3 regions of the Marinicrinis sediminis genome follow, and region 1 is predicted to be linked to each of the others. Evidence: riboswitches for the same ligand, from Rfam matches in the RefSeq annotation. Region 1 holds a riboswitch; each other region holds the start of a gene.
What was found. Region 1 has a riboswitch for cobalamin ahead of ACFSUC_RS05650 (S-layer homology domain-containing protein). Riboswitches for the same ligand answer to the same signal wherever they lie in the genome.
Positions count from the first base shown of each region.

Region 1 (3,210 bases):
TTGCCTGGCAGCCACTCTCCACTACGCTCAATCGCGTAATTCCAGCCGTCGTAGCCGCCATATGTCCCTTGCTCCAAGCCATTGATCATGGTCACGTAAGCACCGAAGGAGGAATCCTGGATGGTATACGGCCAATTCTCCAGCTTCAACGCATCCTGCAACGCCTCCAGTGCCTCTACTGCCTCAACCTCACTGGTTGCCGACCATAGCTGCGGACCAGAGATATGCACCACGACATCTGCCTCAGCCAGCCCTTCATACAGTCCTGGCTGCTCCTGCAGATACAGGGTGTAGGCCGTGAGAGCCAAAAACGCCTGTTCGGTGGCCATGTCATTACCGACTTCTCCCTGAACGTGTGCATATTGTCCCGAATCGGTACGGTAAGACAACAGCTGTTCGATCAGACTGACGCCGTCTCGTGAAAAGCGCTCACCAGCCGGATCTATGCCGACGGAAGCCAGGCCAATCACAGCCTGGGCAATACTTTCCGAAGCGGTCTTGTTCTGGAATCCGTCTGCCAGCCATTGCTCATCCAGCCACTGTACACCGCGATCCATCGCGTCCTGTACGCCCGCATAGGCATCGAACCCGCTGAGCGCGGACAAGGCCATCCCGGTCATATCCGGATCACTGTCTCCGTCTACGGTCAAGGACCAGCCGCCATCTTCATGCTGCGCCTGTACCAGCCAGTAGACCAGTTTCTCCACGTTCCAGTCCAGCTGTTCAGAAGTGGCCATCTCCGGGTAGCCCATGGCTTGCAGGGCTATCAGGGCATACATGACCCCGTTTGTCCCCTGTTTCGTCATCCCTTCGTGCGACAGCAGATCCTTCAGCAACGGATAGCCGTATACCTGTTCGTCCTCCCAGCCGCTAGCAACTAGGGCAATCAGGGTTTTCTCCAGATCCGTTACCAGCCGATACTGGCCTCGTTTCTCAACCACAGATGCAAGGATATGTGCCTGATAATTCGAAGGCAGCGTGTATCCGGCACGTACGAGTCCTGCTGCGGCCCATGGCGAAAGCGGCTCCTTTTTCTCCAGCATACCCGCCACTTGTGCCAGGCTTTCCTCTACCTGCTTGTGTACGGATGCGGCTGACTGATCAGAAGCCGCTCCGATTGCAGCGGTGGACAGGGTGCTGATCATCAGCAACATGACCATCCAGCCTGCTATCATTTTTTGAAATGCGTGTGTTCTCATCCTTTGTTTCCCCTCTCTCCATTGTGCTGCCTCAAAAAGACATAAAAAAAACTTCTCCTGTGCGGGAGAAGAATGTTCATCCAATATGCAGTGGCCGCGCGTTTGGAACAAAGATCCTCACGCTCTAACCGTCACCTGTCACGGATTGAACACCCTCCTATTCCTCGTAGGATTTGCTGGTGTTGCATACACAAGGCAGGTCTCCTGACTCAAGCATCATCGTTCTGCTGCTGTCTTCCCGCTTCAACCAGTTTGTTGAAACAGTGACGTGCATGCAGCGAACTGCTCTATTACAGTGGCGGGACCGTGTCGGATTTTCACCGAACTTCCCTTTTAAGCGCAATGATGCAATCCGGAGGATCACATATTTGCGGCACCTTGTCTATTTGGCTATGAATCTAGCATTTTCGTTTATCTTGATCTTGACTTGTCTCATCGTAGCATGGACTGTGCTATTTGTCCAACTCCTGCCTGATCCGTGCATGTACACGATCCGGAAGCTCCGCAGACTCTTCCTTGGTCAATTCTGCCGTTTCGATCGGAGGGGTGAAGATCACTTCTACCTGCTGATGCTTGTTCAGCTTTCCATCCTGCAGCAGCCGATAAGAATTCTTGATTACGACCGGTACAACGGGCGCTTTGGCTTTCAAGGCAAGCTTGAAGCTGCCCGCTTTGAAATCTTTCAATTCACCCGTCTTGCTCCGCGTTCCCTCAGGGAAAATAATCATATTATAGCCGTCTCGCAAAACCTGAGCCCCTTCGTTAATCGCTTTCAAGGATTGCCTCGGGTTGCTTCGATCCATGAAGATACAATGGATATAGCTCATCCAGTTCCCGATAATCGGCATTTTTTCGAGTTCCTTCTTGGCAATAAAACCGGATGGTGCCGGTACCGCGTGCATAATAATCGGGATATCAAAGATGGCCTGGTGATTGCTGACAAACAAGACGGATTGATCCTTCGGGACGTGTTCCAGCCCCTTCACGACGACCTCTGACTGAATCAGTTTGAATATATAACGGGACCAGTCCTTGGACTGACGATAGGCAACGGCTGTGCTGCCCGCGATGTCTCCCTTTTTACTTAATCGTTTCGCTTTGAAATAGTTCGGCAATGTCGTCACCATATAACCGGAAAAGCGAGCAAGATAGAGCAGGTTTTTCAGTTTCAAAACAAGACTCCTCTCTGGTTCTTAAGCCTGATACCAGAACTATTATACTGTACTCCCTACCGGTTGAAAAGAGGAAGTGTCTTCTGGCAGCTTGATGATAAAGTGGGTTCCGATGTTCTTCTGGCTCAGTACCTCGATCTTTCCGTTCATCGCCTTGATAATCTGGAAGCAGACCATCAGACCCAGGCCCGTACCGTTTTCCTTGGTGGTGTAAAAGGGCATGCCCAGCCTTTTGACTTCCTCCGGACTGAGTCCAATCCCGCTGTCCTGAATCTCGATCCAGATCTTGTCTTCCTTCCGATAGGCGGTGATATGCACGGCTTCCCCTTCCGGACTGGCTTCGATGGCGTTCTTGATCAAGTTGATCAGCACCTGATTCAGCTTCTCAGGTATGCCGGAAACGAGCATTTTCTCTTCTACTTCATAGGTAATAGAGATATTATTCAGCATGGCGAAGGAGGAGATAATCTCCATGACGGACTGAATCTGTTCGCCGATATTGATCTTTTCTTGCTTCTCCAGTCTCGGTCTGGCGAGGGTCAAGTAATCATTGATAATACTTTCAGCCCGGTCCAGCTCCTGAATCATCAGCTTCAAATATACCTTTTTACTGTCCGGCACGAAGGCTTCCCTATCAAAAATTTGCATAAAACCGCGAACAACCGTCATCGGATTGCGAATTTCATGGGCGACGGATGCCGCCAGGTGACCGATAATGTTCAATCTCTCGGCTTTCTGAATCTCCAGTTCCATCAGTTGCTTCTCCCGGATGTTCTCGACCATGTGAATAATCATCCAGATGGAAATCATGCTCACCAGCGGATAGAGGATATACAGGA
Region 1 is NZ_JBHUMM010000009.1:26,027-29,236, reverse strand. It holds gene ACFSUC_RS05650 (S-layer homology domain-containing protein) at 1-1,199, opposite strand, end outside; cobalamin riboswitch at 1,377-1,595, opposite strand; gene ACFSUC_RS05645 (lysophospholipid acyltransferase family protein) at 1,652-2,371, opposite strand; gene ACFSUC_RS05640 (ATP-binding protein) at 2,414-3,210, opposite strand, start outside.

Region 2 (3,210 bases), on a different contig from region 1:
GCGTATTGGTCAGCATTTACCCTGAATCATCAGGTCAATCTCCCTTATGGGAGATTCCTTATAAATGAGTTTACACAAAATTATTGACAGACCCCAGGAGGGACATAAAAATTTTGCCCCGCGCTTAAAGTCAATGAACAAATGCCAAGCTTGATCCTGATCATCAAACTCTATATGTACGAATTGCCACGGATCTTTAATTTGAAGAGCAATTTTAAACATATCCAAAATTAAATTATCCTTACTGCTTGCTGATGCCCACATTTTTCATCCCGCCTCATTCTGATATACAAGGCAGTATTGACATATTTTCTAGTAAACAGACATTAGCCATGCAGTATGGCGAAGAAGCATTTATTTTAATTATCAATTAGAGTCATGCGATTTTCTATAAATTGTTCTATTTGTTTTAACATATTATTTTGTTTAACCAAACCTACACAAGTAGATACGAGAACTGGAAATGCAATCAATGCCAATGGACTGAATATTGCAACTAATCCCCCAGTAACTTTAGATGCCCACTTAATATTACCGGTTGATATTTTAACCATATCATCATTAATATTTTGAATAATCACAGTTACTGCCCGAGATGAAATACCAAGTGTAATCTTACTACTTTTTTTCAATTGAAATACCCATCCCTTTTCTGGATGATCTAATTCTTGAGTTTCTAAATTATTTTGATTACAATAATATCTTAAATCATATTTTAATTTTTCGATCGTTTCACTATTCTTTTTGTAATATTTTCCTTCCACATTTTCACATCCCACTATTAATAATTATGAATAATAAATCACTAGCTTAAAAATATGAATTATGCTATTCCACAACAGTTCCTCAAAATCTTCTAATCATGCTTCCAGTAATAATGTATAATTTACAAATAACACCTAAAACCCCCGTATTTATCATGGTTTAGAACGGAGAAATTCCACAAATTCATCATATATTTTCCTTCTCACCATATTGGCTCTTCTAGACCTAGCATTTCTCAAACTTTTCAATCCTTCCATTATGTATTCCTGTCCATATTCGACACTTTTCACCATGATCCTTTATTTTTATCAATCTTTGGATGAATGACTGTCAAATTATCTCTTCATTTCTGCCAGATGTTAAGCTATAATGCTAACAGAGAGATTGGACTGATCGAATTGAATACATACAGCCAGTAGGTGCCTTGTCAGTCAATGACAAGGTTAAAAGGGAAGTCGGTGCAATTCCGGCGCGGTCCCGCCACTGTAAATCGGGGACAACCTCGCAAGCCCACTGTTTCATTCATGTTGAAGCGGGAAGGGGAGGAAGTTCGTACAACCCGTAAGCCAGGAGACCTGCCTATTCGGCTATAGCCAACGAAATCCTTCGCGGAAAAGGATCGGCTGTGACGGGATAAACGTGTCTTTTGTTGCCAGACTGGCAATACCATCTATATGCCCGCCTTATGCTGCCCTCTGTTTCTGCGGAAACGGGGGGCTTTTTCGTTGTTTTATAAGGTCTATGTGGTTGTTCATGAGGTTTGTTTCGTAATTTACGAGATCTTTTTGGTTGATCCTAGCAGACATTTCGATGCTGTATGGCATTCAACGTCCTCAGCATCTCTCAAATCTGAAATGGAGAAAGGAAAGAAACCAGAATGAAAAAAGGATGGACAAGTTTAATTGCACTTTTGTTGGCTTTGAGTTTGGTGGCCTGCGGGAATCAGGTGAATCAGGAGACGGGCAGTAACAACGTGGAAGCTTCGGAGAATGAGCAGCCAGCTCAGGAGGCGGAAGGTACAACTGCAGAAGAGGAAGCGAGCAGTCAGACGATCTATCCGCTTACATTGCAGGATGCGACAGGGGAAAGCTTCACGTTCGATCAGGCGCCGCAGCGTATCGTTTCCACTTCGCCGTCTGAGACCGAAATTTTATTTGCCCTTGGTCTGGAAGATCAGGTGGTAGGCGTATCGGATTATGACAATTACCCGTCAGAAGCGCTGGACAAGCCAAAGGTCGGCGGGGTTGTGAAGCCAAACGAGGAAGCGATCATCGCCGCGGAGCCTGATTTGGTTATTACGGGCATTTCCATGAAACAGCAGGTCGTGGATCAGCTGCGCAGTCGTGATCTCAAACTGTTCAAGTTCGAGCCCAATCATATCGGGGATATCCTCACACATATCGAGACGATTGGCAAGATCACCAACAGACAGGCGGAGGCTGCTGCGTTAGTGGAGGAAATGAAGGCAGACATACAGCTTGTTCAGGACGCAGTCAGTACAGTGAAACCGGAAGACAGGAAGAAGGTATATATCGAATTTTCTAAAGGCTGGACAGTCGGACAGGGCGAGTTCATGCATGAGTTGATCACGCTGGCTGGCGGCATCAACATCGCCGCAGACATGGAAGGCTGGAACCAGATCAACGAAGAGAAGATCATTCAGGATAATCCTGAAGTCATCTTATATAACCTGGGCGTAACCGATGAAGAGTCTGGCGAGACGCTGGCGCAAATGATTCGAAAACGCAGTGGATGGGACGCGATTCAAGCGATTCAGGACGATGCGCTCATCGGCATTGAAGGAGATTTGATCTCTCGTCCGGGACCCCGTGTCACACAAGGTTTGCTGGCGATAGCCAAAGGGATCTATCCAGATCTGGTGTTTGAATGAAACGAAAGGTAGCGGTATGGGGAGGAGCAGGGTTGCTGCTTCTCCTTCTTTCCGCTGTGGTCAGTCTGTCCATGGGTACGGCTCAATTGCCCCTATGGCAGGTGTGGAAAATTCTAATACATAGCTTACCCGTCATCGGAGACGGAGTGGAACCCGACTGGCCCGCCTCGTCTGAGCAGATTATTTTGAAAGTGCGCCTGCCAAGGGTAATACTGGCGATCCTGACCGGAGCTTGCCTGTCACTGGCGGGAGCAGGCTTTCAGGGTGTACTGCGCAATCCACTTGCAGACCCGTATACGCTGGGGGTTGCTTCAGGTTCTGCAGTGGGCGCTTCCTTTCTCATCCTGTTCGGTCTGCATCATGTGTGGCTAGGTATGTGGACGATACCAGTTGCTGCTTTTGCCTCCGGTCTCATCAGCCTGTGGATCGTATGGAGACTGGCGAACGTCCAGGGCAAGTTGCAGCTGGAAACGCTCATTCTGTCGGGGGTGGTGGTACAGGCTTTCCTGGGATCGCTCGTATCGTTCATGGTGTCGTTATCCGATCAGGTGATC
Region 2 is NZ_JBHUMM010000001.1:336,841-340,050, reverse strand. It holds gene ACFSUC_RS01620 (hypothetical protein) at 360-764, opposite strand; cobalamin riboswitch at 1,167-1,362, shown strand; gene ACFSUC_RS01615 (ABC transporter substrate-binding protein) at 1,643-2,656, shown strand; gene ACFSUC_RS01610 (FecCD family ABC transporter permease) at 2,653-3,210, shown strand, end outside.
Region 2: linked by a shared signal. The riboswitch ahead of ACFSUC_RS01615 (ABC transporter substrate-binding protein) and the one ahead of ACFSUC_RS05650 (S-layer homology domain-containing protein) in region 1 are both predicted to bind cobalamin.

Region 3 (3,210 bases), on a different contig from region 1:
AACCCCTTCATGCTTACGGGTCGCGTGTCCATCAGGTGACCAGGATCGCCCATCCTCGTAGTTGTGGACGAGAGGTGTCTGATAGGAACCTGCTGCCAGCGGAAATTGTCCGTCAGCGTAAGCGGCTGGTTTCTTCCATGCGGATTGGTTTGCTGTATGCGGAACGTAGGTTCCTTCCGGCAAGTTAAGGGTCAATCCAGCCCAGATTTGATTCGGGTTAGCAATCTGAGGATTGGCCTGAATGAGTGCAGACAAAGAAATGTTGAATTTTTGACTAATGGTCCACATCGTTTCATTCGTCTGTACCTGATAGGTGTCTGGTCCTGGCACCTGCAAGATTTGACCGGGATAAATGGTGGTAGAATGAAGGTTGTTGCGCGTCATCAGTTCGTTCAGGCTGATCGAATAAGCGGTGGAAATTTTCCATAGTGAATCACCGGCTTGAACGGTGTATGTACCTGCGTGTGCGGTGGAAGACAATAGCATTAAACTTGCCGTTATTCCGGCCATGGTCCTTCGCCATTTCCTCATGCTGTCAGCTCCTTATGTTCGGATAGTTTCATCATAATCGATAGACGACAAGAGAGTAAGCGGTATTTACTGGTACGGAAAACGCAATCATTCCAGCTCGAGAGAAAGCCTATGATCTTATGAATGTTCAATATTTTCTTGATTCTTGTGAGTGTATCATTCCAAAAGATTGAAAGAGGGGCTTGCGTATTGTCTGATTATTCCGTATAATCATACCTGTTTACTAGACTTAATAATTGCATATTCGGGAACAGGTGCGAAACGTTCAGGAGCAGATGCTTGCTGACGGATTCGCTTAAAAGGGAAGTTCGGTTCAAATCCGACGCGGTCCCGCCACTGTAAACGGTTGTTTCACAGCGATAATGCCACTGGTGCTCACCCACTGGGAAGGTGCTGATGATCGAATGCCGTTAGCCAGGAGACCTGCCTGTTTCAACAACACTGATATTTAACCTACGGGAGATAGGGAGGTGTTAGACGATCGCAACCGCTGGATGCCATTTTGTATCCGGTTGGTCGTGAATTTGTACGTGTTTGTGACGAGCGTCTTTCCCTTGCCAGTACGGGGGAAAGGCGCTTTTTTGTTAGGGAAAATAAAGAGTAGGAAGCGAGCAAGTGCCAGAGAGTGACTGAAAGAAAATGAAACATATCAACATGAGGATGAAAAAAACAAAGATAGATCATGTGTGAGCCATGAGCAGGAGAAAGTAAACAACAGGAGGGGAAAGCGTTGAGCAATCAATCCATGATAACGAGTCACCTGGGATTTCCGAGAATAGGAGAGCAAAGAGAATGGAAGAAAGCGCTGGAGCAGTTCTGGGCCGGAAAGTGGGATGAATCTGAGTTTCGCTTCGAAATGGAGCGGATTCAACAGAGGCATCTGATGGAGTCTGTGCAGGGCGGAATCGATCTGATTCCGGTTGGCGACTTTACGTATTATGATCATATGCTGGATATGGCTGTTATGTTTGGCATGGTGCCGAAAAGGTTTGGACATCCGGGCGGAGCGGTTACGCTGGACACGTATTTTGCGATGGCCAGAGGAAATGAACAGGCTACTGCCTGTGAAATGACAAAATGGATGAATACCAATTATCATTATCTGGTTCCGGAAATTGGAGAAGGAGAGCCTTATCTTGCCGAGAATAAGCCACTTCAGGCGTATCGATTTGCCAAGGCACGCGCAGGGGTGGAAGGGAAGCCTGTCATCGTAGGGTTGTATTCATTTTTGAAACTGAGCAAGGGATATGCAGCGGATTCTTTCAGTCAAAAAATCTCTTCATTTCTCCCGGTGTATGTGGAAATGCTCCGTCAATTGGAGGCGGAAGGGGTTAAATGGGTGCAGATCGATGAGCCATGTCTGGTATGGGAATCTTCGGTGGCGGATCAGGCGTATGTTCGTGAGATTTATGAAGCCATCGCCACGCAAGTACCGGGCATTCAAGTGATGCTGCAAACGTATTTTGAAGCCGTGGACAACTTGCATGATTTGCTGCAGTTGCCTGTGCATGGCGTGGGACTCGATTTTATTCATGATCGAGGCGTTCATCTACAGGCATTGAAAGAAATCGCATGGCCGCAGGATAAATGGCTGGGCGCAGGTCTGATCGATGGTCGCAACATTTGGAGAGCAGACCTCACAGAGAAGCTGAAATGGATCGAAACGATCTGCAATCATGTACCGAAAGACAAGGTGATCCTCCAGCCTTCTTGCAGTCTGCTCCATGTGCCGGTAACGACTCGAAATGAAGACGCGCTGGAGCCGATGATCCAGGGAGCACTGGCCGGAGCCCGCGAAAAACTGCAAGAGTTGAACATCCTCAGAGATGCATGCAACAAGGGGACTTCTTCGGTGGAAAAACCACTATGGGAATCAAAGGAAGCTTTGCAGCAATTCAGATCTCTGGCAGGACGCCATCGACCAGATACAGCAGCAGAACTGGCAGGACTGGATGTACGTCACGTGACAAGATCTGCTTCATTTGCAGTACGTCATCGACTCCAGGCCGAAAAATGGCAACTGCCGACTCTGCCGACTACCACGATTGGCAGTTTTCCTCAAACGCCGGAAGTCAGACGGGCCAGACGACTATGGCGCAAAGGGGAATGGCGTGATGATCAGTATGAGGCGTTTGTGAATGAACAGATTGAAGCTTGTATCCGGACACAAGAGGAAATCGGACTGGATGTGCTCGTACATGGCGAGTTTGAACGAACGGACATGGTGGAATTTTTTGGTGAGAAGCTGGCTGGCTTTGTGTTTACGAAAAATGGCTGGGTCCAATCTTACGGCTCACGCTGTGTGAAACCACCGATTATTTATGGTGATGTGGCGTTTACAGAAGCAATGACGGTGAAGGAAACGCAGTTTGCCCAGTCGATAACGTCCAGGCCGGTAAAAGGTATGCTGACGGGTCCGGTGACGATTTTAAACTGGTCTTTTGTCCGAAATGACCTGTCATCTGAACAAGTGGCGAATCAGATTGCCCTTGCACTGCGCAAAGAGGTCGAAGCGCTGGAGGCAAACGGCATTGAAATGATCCAGGTGGATGAACCAGCTCTGCGTGAAGGGCTGCCTCTGAAAGCCAGCAGACAGGAGCTGTATCTGGAATGGGCGGTACGTGCTTTCCGCCTGGTTACTTCTGTTGTGAGGGACACGACTCAGATCCATACGCATAT
Region 3 is NZ_JBHUMM010000043.1:674,325-677,534, forward strand. It holds gene ACFSUC_RS16865 (LysM peptidoglycan-binding domain-containing protein) at 1-531, opposite strand, end outside; cobalamin riboswitch at 767-976, shown strand; gene metE (5-methyltetrahydropteroyltriglutamate--homocysteine S-methyltransferase) at 1,277-3,210, shown strand, end outside.
Region 3: linked by a shared signal. The riboswitch ahead of metE (5-methyltetrahydropteroyltriglutamate--homocysteine S-methyltransferase) and the one ahead of ACFSUC_RS05650 (S-layer homology domain-containing protein) in region 1 are both predicted to bind cobalamin.